One region of the Streptomyces sp. NPDC046335 genome, then DNA from elsewhere that is predicted to be linked to it. Evidence: riboswitches for the same ligand, from Rfam matches in the RefSeq annotation. Region 1 holds a riboswitch; each other region holds the start of a gene.
The links. A riboswitch is a leader RNA that binds a small molecule or an ion and turns the genes downstream of it on or off. The one in region 1 is predicted to bind cobalamin.
Positions count from the first base shown of each region.

Region 1 (7,843 bases):
GCCACGTGGTCCCGCATCAACTGCCGGGGCACCGGGTTGATCGCCGGTTCGCCCACGTCCAGGGGCAGGCCGGGGCGGGTGACCGTGCCGACGCCCGCGCCCGCCCTGAACACGACGCCCGAGCCCGGCGGCAGCCGCCGCACCGTGGACCGCACCAGCGCGCCGTGCGTGACGTCGGGGTCGTCGCCCGCGTCCTTGACGATGCCCGCCATGGCGTACGCGTCCCCGCGCTCCTCCGCGGCGAGCGCGAAGGCGGGCGTCTGGCCCTTGGGCAGCGTGATGGTCACCGGGTCGGGGAAGTCGCCGGTCAGCAGCGCCGTGTACGCGGCCGTGGTCGCCGCCGTCGCACAGGCGCCGGTCGTCCAGCCGGGCCGCAGACCGGTGTGCTTGAGTTGGGCGCTGCGCCCGCCCTTTGCCTCACTCATGAAGGAAACCGGACTCCGTGCACGTATTGATTCTTGGGGGAACGACCGAGGGCCGCCGCCTGGCCGAGCTTCTCGTGGGCGAGGCGGGAGAAGCGTACGAGGCGGGAGAGGCGTCCGAGGCGGGGCCTCGGGTCACCAGTTCCCTCGCCGGGCGCGTCGCGGCACCCCGGCTGCCGCCCGGCGAGGTCCGCGTCGGCGGCTTCGGCGGGGCCGAGGGGCTCGCGGCCTGGCTGCGCGAGCACCGCGTGGACGTGCTCATCGACGCCACCCATCCTTTCGCCGGGACGATCTCGTTCAACGCGGCGACGGCCGCCGCCTCGGCCCATGTTCCCCTGCTCGCCCTGCGCAGGCCCGGCTGGGTGGCGTCCCCGGGCGACGACTGGCATCCGGTGGGCTGCCTGGAGCAGGCCGCACAGGCCCTTCCGGCCCTGGGTGAGCGCGTCTTTCTCACCACCGGGCGGATGGGGCTCGCCGCCTTCGCCCGGCCCGAGCTGGACGCGCTCCGGTTCCTCGTGCGGTCCGTGGACGCGCCGGAGCCGCCGTTCCCCGAGCGGATGGAGGTGCTCCTCGACAGGGGCCCGTTCACGCTGGAGGGCGAGCGTGAACTGCTGCGGCGGCATCGGATCGACGTGCTCGTGACGAAGGACAGCGGCGGCGCGGCGACGGCCCCGAAGCTGGCCGCCGCGCGCGAGGCGCGGGTGCCGGTGGTGGTCGTGCGGCGCCCGCCGACGCCCGAGGGCGTACCGGTGGCGGCGACTCCGGAGGAAGCGGCCGCCTGGTTGCGACGGCGCGCCTAGCTGCTGTCCCCTCCCTCGTCTAGCTCCCGTCCCCGCCCTCCGGGTACCTGCGCGGTGTCCAGACGATCTGGTCGCCGCCGGACCGCCGCGTCCACCGCGTCTGCGAGGAGCCCACGATCAACAGCGTGCGCATGTCGACCTCGGCCGGGTCGAGGTCCGCGAGCCGCACCACCCGTGCGCTCTCCTCGGGACCGCCGATGTCACGCCCGAGCACCACGGGAGTATCGGGCGCCCGGTGTTCGAGCAGCAGCTCCCGTGCCTTGCCCACCTGCCAGGTGCGGCTGCGTGAGCCGGGGTTGTAGAGGGCGAGGACGAGGTCGGCGGAGGCCGCGGCGGCCAGGCGCGAGGCGATGACCTCCCACGGCTTGAGGCGGTCGGAGAGCGAGATGGTGGCGTAGTCGTGGCCGAGGGGGGCGCCCACGCGGGCGGCGGCCGCGTTGGCGGCGGTCACCCCCGGCAGCACCCGCACAGGAAGGTCCGCGTACGCGTCCTGCGAGGCGGCCTCCAGGACAGCCGTGGCCATGGCGAAGACGCCCGGGTCGCCGCCCGAGACGACGGCCACGCGCCGCCCGCGCCGCGCCAGTTCGAGGGCGAACTCGGCGCGCTCGGACTCCACGCGGTTGTCGGAGCCGTGCCGCCGCTGACCCGGGCGGTGGGGCACGCGGTCCACGTAGGTGGTGTAGCCGACCAGGTCGTCGGCGGCGGCGAGCGCGCCGCGCGTCTCGGGGGTCAGCCAGAGCGGTCCCGCGGGCCCGGTGCCGACCACGACGACCTCGCCGCGGGCGTCCGCGGCCGGCTCCGGCGCGGGGCCGCCGGTCAGCGGGGCCACCCGGCTCGGCAGCACGGCCACGGAGAAGTACGGCACCGACTCCGGGTCCACATCGGCGAGGCGTCCGGTGCGCTCGCCCTCCATGGTGGCGCGCTCCACGTAACGGGCCTCGTCCAGGCGGCCCACGCGCTCCAGGGCGCCGCGCACCTTGCCGAAGGTGCGGCCGAGCTTCATGACGACCGCCGAGTCCGTCGCCGCGAGCCGCGCGGCGAGCTCCTCCTCGGGGAGGGTGCCGGGCAGGATCGTGAGGATCTCCTCGGCCTCCACCAGGGGTTCGCCGAGCCGGGCCGCCGCCGCGCTCACCGAGGTGACGCCGGGGATGACCTCGGTCTCGTAGCGGTGGGCCAGGCGCTTGTGCATGTGCTGGTAGGAGCCGTAGAAGAGCGGGTCGCCCTCGGCGAGTACGGCGACCGTGCGCCCGGCGTCCAGGTGCTCGGCGAGGCGTGCGGCGGCGGCCTCGTAGAACTCGTCGAGGGCACCGCGGTAGCCGCCGGGGTGGTCGGTGGTCTCCGTGGTGACGGGGTAGACCAGCGGCTCCTCGATGTGGTCGTCCCGCAGGTGCTTCGCCGCGATGGAGCGGGCGATGGAACGGCCGTGCCGCGCGGAGTGGTACGCGACGACGTCGGCGGCGGCGATGACCTCGACGGCCCGTACGGTCATCAGGGAGGGGTCGCCGGGGCCGAGCCCGACCCCGTACAGCTTCCCCGGATCAGTGGTCTCGGTGTTCACTCCGCCTCGCTCGCAATCGCGTTGATCGCCGCCGCGGCCATCGCGCTGCCGCCGCGACGTCCCCGTACGACCAGGTACTCAAGGCCCGAGGTGTGCTCGGCGAGCGCGTTCTTGGACTCGGCGGCGCCGACGAAGCCGACCGGTATACCGAGCACGGCGGCCGGGCGCGGCGCGCCCGCCTCGATCATCTCCAGGAGGCGGAAGAGCGCGGTGGGCGCGTTGCCGATGGCGACGACGGAGCCTTCGAGGCGGTCGCGCCAGAGTTCCAGGGCGGCGGCGCTGCGGGTGGTGCCGAGCCGCGCGGCGAGGTCGGGCACGGACGGGTCGGTGAGGGTGCAGACCACCTCGTTGCCTGCCGGGAGCCGCTTGCGCGTGACGCCGCTCGCGACCATGTTCGCGTCGCACAGGATCGGGGCGCCGTCGCGCAGCGCCTTGCGGGCGTCGGCGACCACGCTGGGGCTGAAGGCGAGGTCGCGGACGAGGTCGACCATGCCGCAGGCGTGGATCATCCGCACCGCGACCTGGCTGACGTCGGCGGGCAGACCCGCGAGGTCCGCCTCCGCGCGGATGGTGGCAAAGGACTCGCGGTAGATCGCCGCGCCGTCCTTCTCGTAGTCGAACACTGTGCTCTCGCTCATTTCGTGGCCGTTGTTGTGGTTGCCGATGTCGTACGCGTACGTGCCTGTGCCGTACGTGCCGTGGTGACCGCCTCGGTGAGGGTGGTGCCGGTCACGGGGGCCGCCGTGCCGCCGGTGCGGGCCGTCACCTCGTACCGCCCTTCGCCGGTGGCGAGTACGTCGACCCAGTCACCGCGCGGGTGTCCGCAGCGGCGCTCGCAGCCCGACCAGTGGACGGGCAGGCCGCCGGGGGCCGGCACGGCGTCCGCGCGGACGTCGGCGAGGGACTTGGCGCAGCCGGGGCGTCCGGTGCAGGCGCCGACGCCGAGCCAGGGCGACGCGGGGTCGGTGATGAACCCGGCGTCGGCCAGTGCGGCCAGGCGGTCGCGGGCCGCCGTCGCGTCGGCGAAGCCGGGGAGGACGAAGCCGCGCCACGGGGTAACCCGCAGTTCGTCGGCGGGCAGCGGCAGAAGGGCCCGCCACTGGGCGGCGGTGACCCGGCCGAGCGGGGCGTTGACGGCGACGGCGCGGCCGATGACCCCGGGCAGCGGCGGAACCGCCACGAGCGGCTCCTCCGCCTCCGCCCCGGTCACCGGCACCGCCGGGATCGACGCCCGCCTCAGCGCCTCGGCCACCCCCGCGTCGCGGCCGGGAGGCAGTTCCCGTACCCGCCAGGCCCCGTTGCCCGCCTCGCGCGCCGCGGCGAGGAACGCCCCGGCCGCGGCGAGGGCGGCGCGCGGGGCGTCCGCGGCGGCCACCCGCACCGCCAGGGCCCCGACCCGCGCGACCGCCGTCCCGCCCGATTCTGCGATCAAGGTCACATCGCCGCCGAGCCCCGCCATGTCTCCGCGACCGTCGTCGAGGGCGAACAGGAAGCGGCCGGACAGCGCGGTGGTCCACTCCTCGGCGCAGAGGAGCCCGTCCAGCTCACGGGCCCACAACTGCACGTCCGCGAGGCCGTTCTCGTCGATTCCGGCGAGCGGGGAGGCCACGATGTTCCGTACGCGTTCATGGCGCGCGGAGGGCAGCAGGCCGGCGTCCGCGAGCGGCGCGGCCAGGGTGGAGCCGCAGTCTTCGGCGAGGCCGCGCAGCTCGACGTTGCCGCGCGAGGTGACGCTGAGCCGGCCGTCCGCCAGGCGCTCCGCCGCGTCGGCAAGGACCAGCGCCTGACGGCCGGTCAGAAGCCCTGCGGGCAGCCGGAGTCGGACCAGCGCACCGTCGTCGGCGAGGTGCGGGCGCAGGGCTCCGGGACAGGCGTCGCCCCGGTCACGTATGAGGGATTCGCCCTTGTTCGTGGAGGTTGCTCGGGTGGGCGGCATGGCGGCGAGCATACCCACGCGCCTGCGGGCGGTCGCCTCCCGACGAGGGCCTTCGGGGCGGGCGGGCGCCCGCTCCGGCGCGGGCAGGACTTACTATGCAGACGGCGGTCCGCCAGGTCCGCCGACGCCAGCGACGGCGTGGGCCCGACAGGGGCCCGAAGGAGGAAGCCCGGTGCGAATCCGGCGCGGTCCCGCCACTGTGAGCCCCACCCACGTGGGGTGAGCCAGGAACTCCTGCCGTCCATACGACCACCCGGGGCGCGGACACCCCGAGGAAGGCCTGCGCCCGCATGCTTCTGCTGCTGTCGACCTCCGACACCGATCTGCTCAGCGCCCGCGCGGCGGGGGGTCCGGTCGACTACCGGTTCGCCAACCCCTCCCGCCTGGACCTCGCCGAGCTGCCCTCCCTTCTCGACGGCGCCGACCTGGTCGTCGTACGCCTCCTCGGCGGCGTCCGTGCCTGGCAGGACGGCCTTGACCAGCTCACCGCCAGCGGTCTGCCGGTGGTCGTGCTCACCGGTGAGCAGGCGCCCGACGCCCAGCTCATGGCCTCCTCCACGGTGCCGGTCGGCATCGCCGCCGAGGCGCACGCCTACCTCGCGCACGGCGGCCCCGCCAACCTGGAGCAGCTCGCCCGCTTCCTCTCCGACACCGTGCTGCTCACCGGCCACGGCTTCGAGCCGCCCGCGCCCGCGCCGTCCTGGGGCCCGCTGGAGCGCGCCGCGCGTGACGTCGAAGGCCCGACCGTGGCGCTGCTCTACTACCGCGCCCACCACATGAGCGGCAACACCGCGTTCGTGGACGCCCTGTGCGGCGCGATCGAGGACGCGGGCGCCCGCCCGCTGCCGCTGTACGTGGCCTCGCTGCGCGCCCCGGAGCCGGAGCTGATCGAGGAGCTGCGCGCGGCGGACGCCATCGTGACGACGGTCCTCGCGGCGGGCGGCACCAAGCCCGCCGAGGCGTCGGCCGGCGGTGACGACGAGTCCTGGGACGCGGGCGCGCTGACCGGCCTCGACGTGCCGATCCTCCAGGCGCTCTGCCTGACCGGGTCGCGTTCGGCCTGGCAGGAGAACGACGAGGGCGTCTCGCCGCTCGACGCCGCAAGCCAGATCGCGGTGCCGGAGTTCGACGGGCGGCTGATCACCGTGCCGTTCTCGTTCAAGGAGATCGACGAGGACGGCCTGCCCGCCTATGTCGCCGACGCGGAGCGCGCGGCCCGCGTCGCCGGGATCGCCGTGCGGCACGCCCGCCTGAGGCACATCCCGGCCGCCGACAAGCGCCTGGCCCTGGTGCTCTCCGCGTACCCGACCAAGCACTCCCGCATCGGCAACGCGGTGGGCCTGGACACCCCCGCGTCCGCCGTCGCGCTGCTGCGCAGGCTCATCGACGAGGGCTACGACTTCGGGCCCACGGAGGACATCCCGGGCCTGGTCTCCGGTGACGGCGACGAGCTGATCCGCGCGCTGATCGACGCGGGCGGCCACGACCAGGACTGGCTCACCGACGAGCAGCTCGCCGCCAACCCCGTCCGCATCCCGGCCGCCGCCTACAAGCGCTGGTACGCGACGCTGCCGCAGGAGCTGCGGGAGTCCGTCGAGGAGCACTGGGGGCCGCCGCCCGGCGAGATGTTCCTGGACCGCTCCCGTGTGGGCGACGGCGGTGACCCCGAGGGCGACATCGTCCTCGCGGCCCTGCGCCGCGGGAACCTGCTGATCCTCATCCAGCCGCCGCGCGGCTTCGGCCAGAACCCGATCGCGATCTACCACGACCCGGATCTGCCGCCCTCGCACCACTACCTGGCCGCGTACCGCTGGATCGCCGCGTCCGCCGACGACGGCGGGTTCGGCGCCGACGCGATGGTGCACCTCGGCAAGCACGGCAACCTGGAGTGGCTGCCGGGCAAGAACGCTGGCCTCTCGGCGGCCTGCGGCCCCGACGCCGCGCTCGGCGACCTGCCGCTCGTCTACCCGTTCCTGGTCAACGACCCGGGCGAGGGCACGCAGGCCAAGCGCCGCGTGCACGCCACGCTCATCGACCACCTGGTCCCGCCGATGGACCGCGCCGACTCCTACGGCGACATCGCGCGCCTGGAGCAGCTCCTCGACGAGTACGCGCAGATCAGCTCCATGGACCCGGCGAAGCTGCCCGCGATCCGGGCGCAGATCTGGACCCTCATCCAGGCGGCGAAGCTCGACCACGACCTCGGTCTTGAGGACCGCCCGGACGACGACGGCTTCGACGACTTCCTGCTGCACGTCGACGGCTGGCTCTGCGAGATCAAGGACATGCAGATCCGCGACGGTCTGCACGTGCTCGGCACCGCCCCTGCGGGCGCGGCCCGCGTCAACCTCGTCCTGGCGATCCTGCGCGCCCGCCAGATCTGGGGCGGCACCTCGGCCCTGCCCGGCCTGCGCGAGGCGCTGGGCCTCGACGAGTCCGCCGCGACCCGCGTGAGCGCCGACGAGGCCGAGGCGAAGGCCCGCGCCCTCGTCCAGGCGATGGACGACGCGGACTGGGACCTGGCCGCCGTCCCCGCCGACCAGAGCGAGCAGGTCAGGGCCATCCTGGAGTTCGCGGCCCGCGAGGTCGTGCCGCGCCTGGCGGCCACCACCGCCGAGCTCGACCACTCCGTGCACGCCCTGAACGGCGGCTTCGTCCCCGCGGGCCCCTCGGGCTCCCCGCTGCGCGGCCTGGTCAACGTCCTGCCGACCGGCCGCAACTTCTACTCCGTCGACCCCAAGGCCGTCCCCTCCCGGCTCGCCTGGGAGACGGGCGAGGCCCTGGCCGACTCGCTCATCGAGCGGTACAAGAACGACAACGGCGACTACCCCACCTCCGTGGGCCTCTCCCTGTGGGGTACGAGTGCCATGCGCACGGCGGGCGACGACGTCGCCGAGGCCATGGCGCTGCTCGGCGTCCGCCCCGTCTGGGACGACGCCTCACGCCGCGTCACCGGCCTTGAGGCCATCCCGTACGAGGAGTTGGGCCGCCCGCGCATCGATGTGACGCTGCGCATCTCGGGCTTCTTCCGTGACGCGTTCCCGCACACGATCGGCCTGCTCGACGACGCGGTGCGCCTCGCGGCCTCGCTGGACGAGCCCGACGAGCACAACTACGTACGCGCCCA
Region 1 covers NZ_JBVJFF010000003.1:286,943-294,785, forward strand. The annotation lists gene ACZ6JY_RS08165 (cobalt-precorrin-5B (C(1))-methyltransferase) at 1-425, opposite strand, end outside; gene ACZ6JY_RS08170 (cobalt-precorrin-6A reductase) at 443-1,222, shown strand; gene ACZ6JY_RS08175 (precorrin-2 C(20)-methyltransferase) at 1,242-2,780, opposite strand; gene ACZ6JY_RS08180 (precorrin-8X methylmutase) at 2,777-3,403, opposite strand; gene cobG (precorrin-3B synthase) at 3,415-4,728, opposite strand; cobalamin riboswitch at 4,843-4,963, shown strand; gene cobN (cobaltochelatase subunit CobN) at 5,007-7,843, shown strand, end outside.

Region 2 (7,843 bases), on a different contig from region 1:
GGCCAAGGGGCGCGGGGAACGGCGCGAACGCCCCCCACGACCCGCAGAGAACAAACCGGCCAGGCCCCGCCAAGGGACGCGGGGAACTGCGCGAACGCCCCCCACGACCCGCAGAGAACAAACCGGCCAGGCCCCGCCAGAAACGGCCGCGCATACTGGACCCATGGCCTCCAGGGAGTTCATACAGACCGTGCCCCCGCTGGACGGCATGGTCATCTCAGCGACCGGCTACCGCACCACAGGCCAGAGGCCAGCCCTGCACCGAGGCCTCCCCTCCCCGTACCTGACGGTGATCTTCTCCCTCGACGGCCCCATCGCCACCGGCCACACCCCCGCCCAGGCCACCGGCGCGAACGCCATCCGCACCGACATCATCGTGGGCGGCCTCCACCAGCGCCCCGCCCATGTCGTCCAGCCCGAGCACGAGGCCGGCATCCAGCTGGCCGTCCACCCCCTCGCGGCCCGCGCGCTCCTCGGCCTGCCCGCGGCCGCGCTGACCGGTGAGCTCGTCGTCCACGGCACGGACGTGTTCGGCGAGCGCGCCGCCGAGCTCCGTGAGCACCTCTGCGAGCTCGACGACTGGGAGGACCGCTTCGCCGCCCTCTCCGCCTATCTGCGCCGCCGCGCCGCCGACGACCGGGCGGCCGGTTCCGTACGCCCGGAGGTCGCCGAGGCCTGGGCCTGGCTGGCGAGGCACCGCGGCGCGGGCACCCTCGGCGGCCTCTCCCGCCACGTGGCGCTCAGCGAACGCCGCCTGACCTCGCTGTTCCGCGCCGAGACGGGCCTCGCCCCGAAACAGGCGGCGCGCCTGATGCGGTTCCAGCACGCCAAGGCCGCCGTGGCCCGCGCCGCCGCGAAGGGCGCCCCGCAGGACCTGGCACGGACCGCGGCCGACTGCGGCTACTACGACCACTCCCACCTCGTACGGGACTTCCGGCAGTACACGGGAGCGAGCCCCACCGGCTGGCTGGCCGAAGAGTGCCGGAATATCCAAGCCGGGGCGCACGCGCCGGACGGAGAGTAAGAGACATGGACACCACCCAGAGCACCACACCTGCCCCCACCATCTGGCCCACCCTCCAGGCCGAGGACGCCCACGCCCTGATCGACTTCTTCGTCGGCACCGTCGGCTTCCTGCGCACCGCCGTGTACGAGGACGGCGGCCGCGTCGCCCACGCCCAGCTCGACTGGCCCGAGGGCGGCGGCATCATGCTCGGCTCGTACGACCCGGCCGCGGCCGACGGCGCGTGCGGCAAGCCCGGCGCCTCCGGTGCCTACGTCGTCACCGACCAGGTGGACGCCCTGTACGCCCGCCTCACCGAGGCCGGCGTGGAGATCATCAGGGAGATCGAGGACAAACCGTACGGCAGTCGCGAATTCGGCATCGCCGATCCCGAGGGCAACCGCTGGTTCTTCGGCACCTACCGCGGGGAGCCGAGGCCCGGCAAGACCCCCTGAGCCCGCGTGATAACTTGCGCAAGCCAGTCAAACCCACACCTGGGCCAGGGAATCCGGTGCGAATCCGGAACTGACGCGCAGCGGTGAGGGGGACGGGCGGAGCACATGGCCACTGGGCGTCCACGGACGCCCGGGAAGGCGCTCCGCCCGGTCGATCCCGAGTCCGAAGACCTGCTGGCGCCTCTGCCCGCACACCGGGCGGCAGGGGCCGTGACGCAGGCCAGGCTCCGCGTATGAGCCGTGAGACTCAAGGGATCACGTGTCCTCGAAAGCCCGAATACTTCAGTTCCCCTTTCCCCCGCTCTCTCTGTCCTCCCCGTTCAACCGGTTCGTCCCGTTCGCCCTGTGCTGCGCGGGAGTGCTCGCGACGCTGACCGCCTGCGGCGGCGGTTCCGCCGACGGGGCGAGGACGGCGGGGGCCGCGCGGGACGGCTACCCCGTGACAGTCGCCTCTTGCGGCGAGAAGACCGAGGTCAAGGCCCCGCCGCAGCGAGCCGTCTCGCTCGACCAGGGCTCCACGGAGATCCTGCTCTCCCTCGGCCTCGCCGACCGCATGGCGGGCACCGGCACCTGGACCGACCCGGTCCTGAAGAATCTGGAGAAGGACAACGCCGGGGTGGAGCGGCTCGCCGACCGCTACCCCGCCATGGAGAAGGTCCTCTCCAAGGAGCCCGACTTCGTCAGCGCCTCCTTCCTCTACACCGTCGGCAAGGGCGGCGTCGCCGACCGCGCCAAGTTCACCGACGTCGGCGTCCCCGTCTACGTCTCGCCCAGCGACTGCGCGGGCAAGGACAACGACGGCGGCGGCGACGGCAAGCGCGTGAAGACCCTCACCATGGACACCGTCTACGGCGAGGTACGGGACTTGGCTAAGGTCTTCGGCGTAGAGAAGCGCGGCGAGAAGCTGGTGGCGGAGCTGAAGGGCCGCGTGGCCAGGGCCACCGAGGACATCGACGCCTCCGACACCTCCCTCCTCTACTGGTTCGCCAACTCCGACGCCCCGTACATGGCGGGCTGCTGCGGCGCCCCCGGGATCATCACGCGCGAGCTCGGCGCCGAGAATGTCTTCGACGACACCCACGAGGAGTGGCCCCAGATCAACTGGGAGACCGTCGCCGACCGCGACCCCGACGTCCTCGTCATCGGCGACCTGACCCGCAAGTCGCAGTCGGCGGAGTCCGCCGCGGCGAAGATCAGGTTCCTGGAGTCCAACCCGGCGACCAAGAACCTGACCGCCGTCAAGAAGAAGCGGTACGTGCTGCTGAGCGGCCAGGCGATGAACCCCACGATCCGTACCGTCGACGGCATCGAGCAAGTGGCCGCCGGGCTGCGGAAGTTCGGGCTCGTCAAGTGACGTCCGCCGCTCCTGTGGCGCGGAAGCTGCCTCGCCTGGGTCTGCTGCGCCGGGGCCTGATGCGCAGGGTTCTGCTGCGCCGAAGCCTGCTGTGGCCGGCCGGAGCCGCCGTACTCGTGCTCTCCGTGGCGGTGGCCGTCACCATCGGCCCCGCCGACATCTCCGTGGCCGACGTGTGGTCGGCGGTGGCCGCGCACCTCGGCTGGGGAGAGACGCGGCTCACCCCGATCAGGGACGGCATCGTCTGGAACCTGCGGATGCCGCGCACCCTGCTCGCCGCGGTCTGCGGCGCGGGCCTCGCGGTCTGCGGGGCGGTCATGCAGTCCCTGCTCCGCAACCCGCTCGCCGATCCGTTCGTGCTCGGGGTGTCCTCGGGCGCGTCCACGGGCGCGGTCGCGGTGGTGGTCCTCGGCGTCGGCGGGGGAGCGCTGTCGATCTCGGCGGGCGCCTTCGCCGGGGCGCTCTGCTCGTTCGCCCTGGTGCTGCTCCTGAGCCACACTCTGGGCGGCTCCACGGACCGGGTGGTGCTGTCCGGCGTGGCCGCCATGCAGCTCTTCTCCGCGCTGACGTCGTTCGTGATCCTCACCGCGGGCGACGCCGAGACCACCCGTGGCGTGCTGTTCTGGCTGCTTGGCTCGCTCAGCGGGGCCGGCTGGACGGACGTCTGGATGTGCGGCGCGGTGCTCGCGCTGGGGCTGCTGATCTGCCTGGGCCACGCCCGTACGCTCGACGCCTTCGCGTTCGGCCAGGAGGCGGCGGCGACACTGGGCGTACGGGTGGCCCGCACCCGCCTCGTCCTCCTCTGCGTGACGGCGCTGCTGACCGCGGCCCTCGTCAGCTCGGCGGGCGCCATCGGCTTCGTCGGCCTGGTCCTGCCGCACGCGGCCCGCGCGCTCGTCGGCTCGGGCCACGCCCGGCTGCTCCCCGTGACGGCGCTCGCCGGAGCGGTCTTCCTGGTCTGGGTGGACACGTTGGCCCGCACGGCCCTAGACCCCCAGGAGGTGCCGGTGGGCGTGGTGACGTCACTCATCGGAGTACCGGCGTTCGTGGCGGTGCTCTACCGGACGCGGAGGGTGTCGTGAGGTCCGGGACGGGGGCTTCGGCTGTTCCGGCAGCTTCGGTGGCTTCGGCCGGTCTGGGGGCTTCGGCCGGGGAAGGTCTGCGCGCCGAACGCGTGGCCCGGGAGGCCGGCGGCCGTCTCGTCGTCGACGGCGTCAGCCTGGCCCCGCCGCCCGGCGCCACGGTGGGGCTCCTCGGCCCGAACGGCTCGGGCAAGTCCACGCTGCTGCGCATCCTCGCCGGAGTCCTCGCCCCGGCCTCCGGGATCGTCACCCTGGACGGCCGGCCCCTGCCGGACACCCCGCGCCGCACGGTGGCGCAACGCATAGCGGTGGTGGAACAACACGCCACGACCCAGGTCGAGTTGACCGTACGAGATGTGGTCCGCCTGGGCCGCATCCCGCACCGCCGCGCATGGTCGGCCCCGTCACCCGAGGACGAACGGGCGGTGACCGAGGCCCTGACCCGCACCGGCCTCGTGGACCGGGCGACCCAGTCCTGGCACACCCTCTCCGGCGGCGAACGCCAGCGCGTCCAGATCGCACGGGCCCTGGCCCAGGAACCCCGCGAACTCCTCCTGGACGAGCCGACGAACCACCTGGACATCCAGCACCAACTGGACCTGCTCACGCTGGTCGCCGAACTCCCCGTCACCAGCGTGATCGCCCTGCACGACCTCAACCTGGCGGCGATGTTCTGCGACCACCTGCTGATCCTGAAGGACGGCAGGGCGTACGCGACGGGCACTCCGGCCGAGGTGATCACGGAGAAGCTGATCGCGGACGTGTACGGGGTACGGGCGGTGGTGACCCCGGGGGAGACCGGCGCCCCGTCGGTCCGCTTCCTGCGCGCCTGAGCCCGCAGCGCCGCCCGCAACCAGGCCAGACGCGCCCAACTGGCCCTTAACGCACCCAACTCGGCCCCGTAGATTCCCCGGAAGAAGCAAGAAGAACCGCACGGAAGAAACGAGAAGCGATGCCAGAAGCGCGGATGAAGTCGGCGGAGGCGGAGGCGGAGTCGCTGTCGGCGGCGGTGTCGGTGATAGCCCACCTGAGCGACACGCACCTGGACACACGTCCCGAGGACGGCGGCCGCAGCAAGGCCCGCATCCGCGCGGTGATGGACTACCTCAACGACCTCCCCTACGACCTGGACGCGGTGATAGTCACCGGCGACGTCACGGACCACGGGACTCCGTCCGAGTACGCGGAGGCCCGCAAACTCCTCGCCACCCGCCACCCCCTGCTGACCTGCCCCGGCAACCACGACGTGCGCCCCGCCCACCGCGAACACCTGCTGGCGGAGCCCACGAGCCAGGCCCCGGTCAACCAGTCGTACGTGACGGACCGCTTCGTCCTGGCCCTGTGCGACACGTCGGTCCCCGGCAAGCACCACGGCAGACTGGAGGACGAGACCCTGAGGTGGCTGTCGGACACACTGGCAAAGGCCCCCGACGTCCCCGCGCTGATCGCCTTCCACCACCCACCGGTCCCGCTGCACACGCCGTACGTGGACGAGATCCGCCAGTTCGACGAGGAGCGCCTGGCCGCCCTGACCGCCCGGCACCCGAACGTGACGGCGTTCCTGGCGGGCCACGCACACACCGCCGCGGCAACGACGTTCGCGGGCAAACCCCTCCTGGTGGCCCCAGGCGTGGTCTCGACCCTCCGCCTCCCCTGGGAACACCAGACCCACGCGACCCACCACGTACACAAGGACCTGCCCCCGGCAGTGGCCTTCCACGTCCTGGACCAGGACGGCCGCCTGACGACGCACTACCGCGTCATCCCTCTCACCTGAGCCGGTCCGGCCGCCCTCACTCCTCCCCGTCGGCCGCCAACGACGCTATACGCCAGGGTTCGCCACCCCTTGCAGGGCTGTCACCAGTGCATTCTGAAAGATCTATGTCCGGTGAGGCCCGCGCCACCCCCTAACGCCAGGGGTTCGCGACGGCATTGCGCCATGATATTGATCATGGACGGGGCTGCGGATGCTTGATGCTCCCGTCGACTTGGTGTTTGCTCGTTGAGGAGCTGGATGGCTCCGGCGCTGCATAGGACCTGGCCCCGGGAAGCACCCCGAGGCCAGGCCCCCGTGCAGGGCCGCAGGCGGGTCCGGCCGAGTGGAAAGCGGTCGGGCTCGCTTGCCCCACCAGCCGTCCGGACTCTCCCTGACGTGTCACGCAAAGTGCTCGACACACCCCGCGATGGCAGTGACCGCAGTGAGGAGCAGGGTCGCGAGCTGAACCCAGTCCGGTAACTGGCTTCGCTTGCGGCACTTCCTCCGTCGCGTTGATCGCTCCATCTCGCCCGATCTCCCGTCTCTCGTCGTTCCCAACCTTGTTGGGACCCACCTGGTCGAGGTGGGCGTGCAGGGAGAGAACGCATCGGGCTCTCCGCAACGTAGCGGGCGCTCCAGTAGCGCAGCCCGTAGTTCCGGGGTGGCGAATGCTGGCGAAAGGACGCACATCAACTGCCTGCGCACCTGCCGCTAAGGGCCTTCGTAGGGCATGGCGCCGAACGCACCGAGGGCCGCAGACAAGCGCTTTTACGGCTCACTCAAGTTCCCCGAGCTGGCCGGCAATCCTCCCTATCCGCTGACCAATGCCATGAACGAACTGAGCAACATGGATGGCTCGGTCAATGCGGCAGCGACGGCCAACAACCGCATGATCCCCGGCGCCCCTTCTCCACGGCGTCGGATCGCCGCACTCATGACTGGGCATGACCAGTGGGCGTGGTGCTATTCCTGAGTGAAGTCCGCCTCAAGTGGCTTGCGGACTTGTTTGCACTGCGAATAGGAGTGCATGCCAGGAGGACCCTGTGCGCCTATCGCCCGCATTTCCCTCTGTCGATTCTTGGTGCAGACGGGCAAACGTGCGGGTCAGGTCCTTGATCCCTTCCCGGTGTGACCGTGAGCGCCTCGTTCTTCACTGTCACCAAGCACCTTGTTGCGTTGCTCTTCGCGCAGTGGACCAAGCGCGCAACACCCTGCAACGCCCCCCGTTGCAGCGCATTACGCGCCCGTTGTTAGGCGATCACTGGGTGACCGGGACGCCGCGTTCCCACAGCTCCTCAGCGTGATCGCGGAAGCGGTCGAACATGCCGCTGTCAGCGCGGCGGTGCAGGTGCAGGAGCGGAGAGTCATGACCGACCAGGCGAGCCAGGTGCGGCGTGACGAGAGCGTGATCGTCGAAGCGGAAGACCGACAGGGACACGTGGTTCGCCGCGTCCTCCGGTGCACTGAAGCGGGCTTCGAGTCCTTCGACGGTCCCCAGCCGGCCGAGCGCCTCCAGGGTGATCCGGCAGCGCGTCGAGACGCTCAGGGCAGTGTCCTCGATGGACTCGCGATGCCGCGTCACTTCGTCCTCTGGGTTGCCGATCAGGAAGCGGACGCGGCAGCCGGACGCGGCCTTACGGCGCAGCATCTCGGAGAAGGCGGGGACCTGGCTCCACAGGAAGTAGTTCGTGTAGCCCGCGAAGAGGATTTCGTGGGCCGCGTTCTGTGTGAGGTCTGCCCATAGCGACGATGGCGCGGCGGACCGGTATGCGTACGACTGGACGATCTCCAGGTCGCCCCCTGTTTTGATCCGTTCCTTGACGACTTTGGGCCACAGCATCTCTTCGTCCACTCCCAACGCCTCTGCGGCGTCCTGCCTGTTCCGTGCGTGCGGAACCAGGTCTTCGTCCGACAGCCACCGCTCGATGGTCTTGCCGGTTACCCCGAGGCGCGCAGCCAATCGGCGCGGCGACTGTCCGGCCGAATCCATAGCTGATCGCAAGGCTGTGTTCAAGGTAGTCCCCCGAGACATTTGGGCCTTCTTCAAGGTAGCGCCCAGGCGTTCCAACTGTCCTCAGGAACGGCGAGATACGTCCCTGACGGGGGTTCAGGATCGAGATAAAGACCCCCGCGACGCGCGAACGTCCGGAGGCGTGGCCAACGCTTGGAGGAGCGTCGACATGGTCGACAGTA
Region 2 covers NZ_JBVJFF010000022.1:20,426-28,268, reverse strand. The annotation lists gene ACZ6JY_RS38010 (AraC family transcriptional regulator) at 164-1,024, shown strand; gene ACZ6JY_RS38005 (VOC family protein) at 1,030-1,458, shown strand; cobalamin riboswitch at 1,466-1,651, shown strand; gene ACZ6JY_RS38000 (ABC transporter substrate-binding protein) at 1,802-2,812, shown strand; gene ACZ6JY_RS37995 (FecCD family ABC transporter permease) at 2,872-3,894, shown strand; gene ACZ6JY_RS37990 (ABC transporter ATP-binding protein) at 3,933-4,727, shown strand; gene ACZ6JY_RS37985 (metallophosphoesterase) at 4,904-5,671, shown strand; gene ACZ6JY_RS37980 (hypothetical protein) at 6,381-6,623, shown strand; gene ACZ6JY_RS37975 (XRE family transcriptional regulator) at 6,909-7,640, opposite strand; gene ACZ6JY_RS37970 (hypothetical protein) at 7,831-7,843, shown strand, end outside.
Region 2: it holds a riboswitch for cobalamin, as region 1 does, so the genes downstream of both, ACZ6JY_RS38000 (ABC transporter substrate-binding protein) here and cobN (cobaltochelatase subunit CobN) in region 1, are expected to answer to the same signal.

Region 3 (7,843 bases), on a different contig from region 1:
CGGCCGTACGACATCCCCGACCGCGAGCAGCGCCTCGGGCTCACCGTCCACGCGGACCAGGACCGGTGTATGGCGCGCGGTCTCGCACGCCTCAAGGGCGCGGGCCAGCGGCTCGGGCAACTCCCCCTCAGGCACCCCGACTTCGACGAAGCGCCCCTCGACATGCCCGCTCACCCCGGCCCCCGGCAGCGCCCGGAACCCGGTGACCTCGGGCAGCGGCCGCCCCGCGTACGCGACGAGCGCGCGGCCCAGCGGGTGCTCCGAGCCCTGTTCCACCGCACCGGCCAGCCGCACCACGGCCTCCCCGCCGGTCCCGCCCGGCAGCGCCGTGACCCGCGTGACGCTCATCCGCCCGGAGGTCAGCGTCCCCGTCTTGTCCAGGACGACGGTGTCGACGTGCCGCAGCCCTTCGAGCGCCCGCGGCCCGCTGACGAGAACGCCGAGCCGCGCGCCGCGCCCGGTGGCGGCCAGCAGCGCCGTCGGCGTCGCGAGCCCCAGGGCGCACGGGCACGCGACGACGAGCACCGCCACGCAGGCGGTGACGGCCGCCTGCGGGTCGGCGCCTGCGCCGAGCCAGAAGCCGAGCACCGTGACGGCGATGGTCAGCACCACCGGTACGAACACGCCGGCCACCGAGTCCGCGAGCCGCTGGGCGCGCGCCTTGCCGGCCTGAGCGTCCGTCACCATGCGTGTGATGCGTGCCAGTCGGGTGTCGGCGCCGATCGCCGTGGCGCGCACCAGGAGCATGCCGCCCGCGTTGACGGCGCCGCCGACCACGGACGAGCCCGCGCCGACCTCGACCGGTTCGCTCTCCCCCGTGACCAGCGACAGATCGACGGCGGAGCTGCCCTCGACCACCTCCCCGTCGGTCGCGACCCGCTCCCCCGGCCTGGTGACGAAGACCTGCCCGGCCCGCAACTCCCCGATGGGAATACGGCGTTCGCCCGTTCCCTCGCGTACGGCGACGTCCTTGGCCCCCAGCTCGGCGAGCGACCGCAGCGCCTGCCCCGTGCCGCGCCTGGCCCGCGCCTCAAGGAGGCGTCCGCCCAGCACGAACAGGGGTACGGCGACGACGGCCTCCAGGTAGATGTCCGCGGTGCCGTCGCCCGCGTCGGCCGAGGGCAGCAGGCTGAAGGGCATCCGCATGCCGGGGGTGCCCGCGCCGCCGAGGAAGAGCGCGTACGCCGACCAGCCGAAGGAGGCCATCACGCCCAGCGAGACCAGCGTGTCCATCGTCGCCGTGGAGTGCCTCAGGCCGCGCAGCGCCCGTACGTGGAAGGGCCGGGCGCCCCATACCGCGACCGGCGCGGCCAGCGCGAAGCACAGCCACTGCCAGTTGCGGAACTGGAGTACGGGCGCCATGGACAGGACGAGCACCGGCAGCGAGAGCAGCGCCACGACGAGCAGCCGGTCCCGCTCCTCGTTCCTGGCCGGTTCCGGCTCGGGCTCCGCCCGCGGCGGCTCGGGGGGTCGCGCCGTGTATCCGGCGCTCTCGATGGCCGCGGCCAGGTCAGCGGGCGTGACGTGGGGCGGGTGACTGACCCGGGCGCGCCCGGTGGCCAGGTTGACCGTGGCACTCACGCCCTCCAGCCGGGCCAGCTTCTTCTCGACCCGCCGCACACAGGCCGCGCAGGTCATGCCGTCCACGGCCAGATCGGTGACGGCCGCCGCCTCGGGCGCGGTCAGCCGGGTGCCGGCGGCCGTCATCCGTGCATCCCGCCCATGCCGGGCATCTCCTCGGCGTCGTCGCCGGCCGGCCGCGTACCGCCGTCGCCGGTGCTCGTCCCGGGTCCGTGCATGCCGGGGGCGACGGGCCCCGCCCAGGAGCCGACGGCGTACGACACGGTGAACACCAGGGCGAGCAGCAGCAGGAAGGCGGGGAGGGTGAAGCGGCGGGGGTCGGACCGGAGCGGGTTGAATCGGCGGGTAACGAAAGGGCGGGGGGTGAAGCGGCGGGGGTGGTCCATCAGCGGTCTCCTGCGCGCGTCGTGCATCACGGGTGTGGCTCGCGCCTGCGGCGCCGGCCGGTCGCGGCCGTGCCGGTACAGGAGTCGGGGCGGCGGAGTACCGAGTTCCCGCACCCGGGAGTGATCCAGCCCACACGCCCCGCTACGCCGCCCCCGGGAGCACCTCGCACTCCTCCGGCGTGCGCGGCCCGCGGTCCGCCTCCGTCAGGAGGCCGTGCGCGCGCAGCAGTTCGGCGACGGCGACACCCCACGGCAGGTTCAGGCCCGCCCGGGCCAGGAGGTCCCGGTCGGCCAGGGTGGCCGCGGCCGGGCCCGTGCGGACCCCGGAGGGGGTGAGCAGCGCCGCGTCGTCGGCCCAGCGCAGGGCCAGGTCCACGTCGTGGGTCGCCATCACCACGGTCGTCCCCGTGTCCCGCAGGCCCCGCAGGGTGGCGAGGAGGCGCTCCTGCCCTTCGGGGTCCAGGCCCGCGGTCGGCTCGTCGAGGATCAGCACGCGCGGGCGCATCGCCACGGCGCCCGCGATGGCCGTGCGCTTGCGCTGACCGTAGGAGAGCAGGTGGGTGGGCCGGTCGGCCAGCGCCCCGATGTCGAGGGCGGCCAGCGACTCGGCCACCCGCGCCCGCACCTCGGCGTCGGGCAGCCCGAGGTTCAGCGGACCGAAGGACACGTCCTGCTCGACGGAGGCGGCGAACAACTGGTCGTCGGGGTCCTGCACGACGAGCTGGACGGTGGTACGCAGCCGGGTCAGCCCCTTGCGGTCGTACGTCACCGGGACTCCGCCGAGCGTCAACTCGCCCTCGCTGGGGCGGAGTCCGCCGCTGAGCAGCCGCATGAGGGTGGTCTTGCCGCTGCCGTTGCGCCCGAGCAGGGCGAGGGCGCGTCCCTCGGCGACGTCGAAGTCCAGGCCGCTGAGCACGGCGGGCCCCTCTTCGTACGCGTAGGACGCCGCGCGCAGCGCCACCAGGGGCTCGCTCATGGAAGGAACCTTTCCAGTACGAGGGTGAGGGCGATCAGGCCCAGGAGAAGGACCGCGACGGCGGCCACGAAGGGCCGGGAGACCTTCGCCTCGGGCACGAGCACCCGCAGCGTGCCGTCGTAGCCGCGCCCGGCGAGCCCTGCCTGAAGCCGCCCCGCCCGGTCGAAGGCGCGCACGAACGCGGTGGCGCCGAGCCCCGCGAGCGACCGCCAGGCGGCGGCTCTGGTGGTGTGGCCGAGCCGCGCCGCCTGCGCCTGGCGGACGCGCCCCATGGAGTCCATGAGCAGGAAGCTCATCCGGTACGTCACGAGGGCGACGTCCACCACGGGCGCCGGCACCCCCGCCCCGACCAGGCGGGGCAGCAGGTCCGACAGGGGCGTGGTGAAGGCGAACAGGAGCACCCCGAGCGAGGCCGCCGAGGTCCGGAGCAGCAGCCCCCCGGCGCGCGCGGGGCCGCCTTCGGCGAGCGTGACGAACCCGTCGGGGCCGCCGAGCTGGACGAGCAGGGTCAGGGCTCCGGTGACGCAGAAGCCGAGCGGCACGCGGTAGGCGCGCCACAGCTTGCGGGGCGGCACGCCCGCGGGGCCGAGCAGCACCACGAGCGCGGTGACGAGGACGAGGGCCGCGCCCGGCCAGGGCGGCAGCGAGATGGCGAGGACGGTGAGGCCGAGGCCGAGCACGGCCTTGTCCACGGGGTGACGGCGGCGCCAGCGGCTGCTGTGCGCCGCCGCGTCGATGGGCAGCACCGCGGATCAGGCCTGCCCGGCCCCGTTGCGGCTGTCCGCCGCGTCGCCGGGCGGCTCGGCGTGGCCGTCCCGCACCCGCTCGCGCTCCGCGCCCTGGCGGCGCCCCCTGCGCAGCCCGAAGTAGTACGCGAGGACGCCTGCGCCGAGCGCCGCCTGAAGGGCGAAGAGCGCCGACTCGACCTCGCCGGACGGCGGTTCGTACAGCGGGGAGAACCAGGGCTCGTAGTCGGGGTCGATCTCGGTGATCGCCGTCTCGGCCTGGGCGTCGGCGCCCGCGAACGGCTCCTTCTTGTGGTCGCCGAGTCCCAGCACGAGCGGCAGGACCGCGAGGGCGGCGACGATGACGATCAGCAGGGTGTTTATCTTCGCGTTCCGGCTCATCAGGCGCTGGCCCCCGTCTCGGTCCTGGTGTTGTCCGTGTCGGTGGCCTTGGCCGTCCGCTTGCGCTGGAGCAGTACGCCGAGCCGTGTGAGCTCTCCCTTGCTGGACTGCACGAGGAGCCGCATCACGAGGACGGTGAGCAGTCCCTCGCTGACCGCCAGCGGGATCTGGGTGACGGCGAAGATGCCGCCGAACTTGCCCAGGGCGCCGATGAATCCGCTGCCGGGGTCGGGGAAAGCGAGGGCGAGCTGGACGCTGGTGACGCAGTACGTGGACAGGTCGGCGACGAACGCGCCGAAGAACACCGCCACCATGAGCGGCACGTCGTACCGCTTCAGGAGCCGGTAGACGGCGTATCCGGCCCAGGGCCCGACGATCGCCATGGAGAAGACGTTGGCGCCGAGCGTGGTGAGCCCGCCGTGGGCGAGCAGCAGCGCCTGGAACAGCAGCGTGATCGTGCCGAGCACCGCCATGATCGGCGGGCGGAACAGGATCGCGCCGAGGCCGGTGCCCGTCGGGTGCGAGCAACTTCCGGTGACCGACGGGATCTTCAGTGCGGACAGGACGAAGGTGAAGGCTCCGGACGCACCCAGGAGCAGGGTGCTCTCGGGGTGCTCCTTGACCTCACGCGTAAGGGAGCGGACTCCGTGGACGACGAACGGCGCGGACGCTACGCCCCAGGCGATGGCGTGCGCCGGCGGGAGGAAACCCTCGGCAATGTGCATGGCTCAGCAGACCCTCTCCAGCACCTCGTGGATGGACGACGTGCCTTGGCCGGTCTCCTGGCTGACGGGTAGTACCGCCCGAACTCCGCCTTCCCGGGCGCGTGTGCGCCCAGTGGCTGCCGCGAGGGCTGGAGCCGGACATCCCGATCACAGTGGCGAGGGCCGCACCGGCATCACACCGGATTTCCCGAGCACCAAGGCGTGGTGACAGTAGTGCGAGAGCCGGAGGCATGACAACTCGCCCGCAGGTCATCGCGGTGTCGGGCCGCGGTCAGCGCGTGTCGGTCTCACCGCCCGTCACGGCGAGGACCTCGCCCACGGTGAAGCTGGAGTCCGCGTCGGAGGCCAGGTAGACGTAGGCGGGCGCCAGCTCCTCCGGCTGGGCGGGACGGCCGAGCGGGGTCTCGCTGCCGACCTGGGAGAGGCCGTCCTTGGGCATGTGCGGGTCGGCCGTGTTGAGGACCGTCCACACGGGTCCGGGGGCGACGACGTTGGCGCGGACGCCCCGCTTGGCGAGGTGGGGCGCGATCGACTTGGTGAAGGTGATCAGGGCCGCCTTCGAAGCCGCGTAGTCGATCATCGTGGTGCTGCCCTTCAGGGCTTCCTCCGTGGCCGTGGCGATGATCGCGTCGCCCGCGTCCAGGTGCGGCAGGCTCGCCATGACCAGGTGGAAGTAGGCGTACACGTTCGTCTTGAACGTGCGGTCCCAGTCCTCGGCGTTGAGCTGCTCGAGCTCCAGCTTGCTGTTCAGGTAGGCGGCGTTGTTCACCAGGATGTTCAGCGTGCCGAACTCCGCCACGGTGCGTGCCACGGCGTCGCGGCAGAAGTCGGCGTCGCTCACGTCGCCGGGCAGCAGCAGACAGGTGCGTCCGGCCTTCTCGACGAGCCGCCGGGTCTCTTCGGCGTCCTGCTGCTCCTCGGGCAGGTGGACGATGGCGACGTCGGCCCCTTCGCGCGCGTAGAGCCAGGAGACGGCCCGGCCGATCCCGGAGTCGCCGCCGGTGATCAGCGCGACCTTGCCGAGCAGCTTGTCGGCGGCCTTGTACCGCGGTGCCTCGTAGCGGGGCCGCGGGGACATGTCGGCCTCGACGCCGGGCGGCGGGCCGTGCTTGTCCCCCGGGAACGGAGGCGTCGGCTCGGACGTGACCTGCGGCGTGCCGTGGTCGCTCGTGCGGGCGTCGTGCTGGCCCTCTTGCATGGGGAGGCCTCCTGCGGAAGTCGGGCATGGGCGGCCGGTGCCGCGTGCCGCCCAAGATCGGTGACCCGGGTCGGGTGCCCGTGTCCCCCGGGGCACAAACGGTGCGAACGGCTCTCGGAGGGTCCTGGGGCCACCACGGGCCGGAGGTCAGCACGTGTCCTTGAGCACGTCGCAGGTGTGCTGGAACTCCTCCATGAGGCGGTTCGCCTCGACGACGAGGACTCCGTACGGGCGGGCCGGGTCGGCCAGCGGCAGGCCGGAGCGGGCCGCCTGCTCGGTCACCGCGCGGGCGCGGCCCTGGGCGTCGTCGGCCAGTTCGCCGAGGTGCCGGGCCTGCTCGGCCAGGGAGTTCTCGTCGAGTTCGGCGAGCACGTCGGTGATCTTCGAGATGCTTTCGAGGAAGTCGGCGTAGCTGCCGAAGAACGCGCCGTCGTCGAGCCTGCCCTCCTCCTGCTCGGTCCACTGGTCGAGGCTGCGGGTCAGCGACGAGACCTGGTAGAGCGCGCGCACCAGGGCTTCGAGGACCGCGCCGTAGCCCTCGAACGAGACATGGCCGCCCCGCTTCCTGCGCAACAGCAGCCGGGGGTTGTAGTAGAGGCTCTCCTCGGCCGTACGGAAACCGTCGCGCGCCTGTGTGATCATGCCGCCGGTCTGCTCCGCCCTGCTGTGCCAATGGGCACAGTGGTCGGCGTCGATCTCGTTCTCGCGCAGTACGGGATACATGTCGCTCACCAGGTCGCCGAGGGCGGCGGAGAGCGTGCGGAGGCCGGATTCCGCGCTGCTGTGCCGCATCGGCGGGGCGACCGTGAGGTTGACGATGACGCCGATGCCGCAGCCGATCAGGACGAGGAGGACGATCTGCCCCAGCTGGGTGATCTTCTCGCTGCCGGTGGAGGCGAGGGCGTAGACGGAGAAGGCGAAGAACGCTCCGGTGGCGACCTGGGAGCCCTGGGAGCCGAGCGCGGGCCAGCGCCCGATGGTCAGGCCGACGACCGCCACGAGCACGAACGTCAGGAGGTCCGATCCGATCATGAATCCCAGGGCCGCCACCATGGCCACGCCGACCGCCACGGCCGCCAGGTAGCGCAGCGATTGCAGCAGCGACTGATAGACCGTCACCTGCATGATCAGCACCGCGGAGAACGGCGCGAAGGCGGGTGACGTCGTGTGCAGCACGTCGTAGGAGATGAACCAGGCCAGGGTCGCGGCCAGCGTGCTCTTGAAGATGAGCAGCAGGGTGTGACGCTCGTAGCCGGGTGTCGCCAGGGCCCGCTGCCACCAGTCCCGCGCCCGGCCGGACCAGCGCCGGACAGCACCCGGCGTCCGCTGCCCCTCGTCCTCGCCGGCCATGCCCCGCTCCGATCCGTTCCGCACTGTTCCCGCATGCGGGGTTCCCAGCCGGACCGGTGTGACACGCGGAAATCCCGGCCGCCGAATTCTCTCGGTGAGGCACGTTTACATCGTCCATGGGCGGCCACGCGTATACGCAGCACACAATCCCGAACCATCGGAGGGTGAGCGACATGGCCGCCAACGAGAAGAACCAGGCGAAGACCGAGCAGATCAGCGGCAAGGTCAAGGAGGCCGCAGGACGCGCCGTGGGCAATGAACGCCTCACCGCCAAGGGCCGTGCCGAACAGGCCAAGGGTGACGCCCGTCAGGCCAAGGAAAAGATCAAGGACACCGGCAAGCACTGACCGGCGGCACATCATGGCGGGCGCCCCCTTTATGCGAGGGGGCGCCCGTCTTTAATGTGAGGGGGGCGCCGCGCCCCGTCGCGTGCCGCGCGGGAAGCCCGCCGCGCGCGTGCGCTCCCGGCCACCCCCGCCCCGAGCCAAGATCATCAGCGG
Region 3 covers NZ_JBVJFF010000004.1:212,469-220,311, reverse strand. The annotation lists gene ACZ6JY_RS10500 (heavy metal translocating P-type ATPase) at 1-1,707, opposite strand, end outside; gene ACZ6JY_RS10495 (hypothetical protein) at 1,704-1,967, opposite strand; gene ACZ6JY_RS10490 (energy-coupling factor ABC transporter ATP-binding protein) at 2,110-2,943, opposite strand; gene cbiQ (cobalt ECF transporter T component CbiQ) at 2,940-3,689, opposite strand; gene ACZ6JY_RS10480 (energy-coupling factor ABC transporter substrate-binding protein) at 3,696-4,070, opposite strand; gene ACZ6JY_RS10475 (energy-coupling factor ABC transporter permease) at 4,070-4,795, opposite strand; cobalamin riboswitch at 4,826-5,009, opposite strand; gene ACZ6JY_RS10470 (SDR family oxidoreductase) at 5,067-5,993, opposite strand; gene ACZ6JY_RS10465 (FUSC family protein) at 6,141-7,343, opposite strand; gene ACZ6JY_RS10460 (CsbD family protein) at 7,517-7,690, shown strand.
Region 3: it holds a riboswitch for cobalamin, as region 1 does, so the genes downstream of both, ACZ6JY_RS10475 (energy-coupling factor ABC transporter permease) here and cobN (cobaltochelatase subunit CobN) in region 1, are expected to answer to the same signal.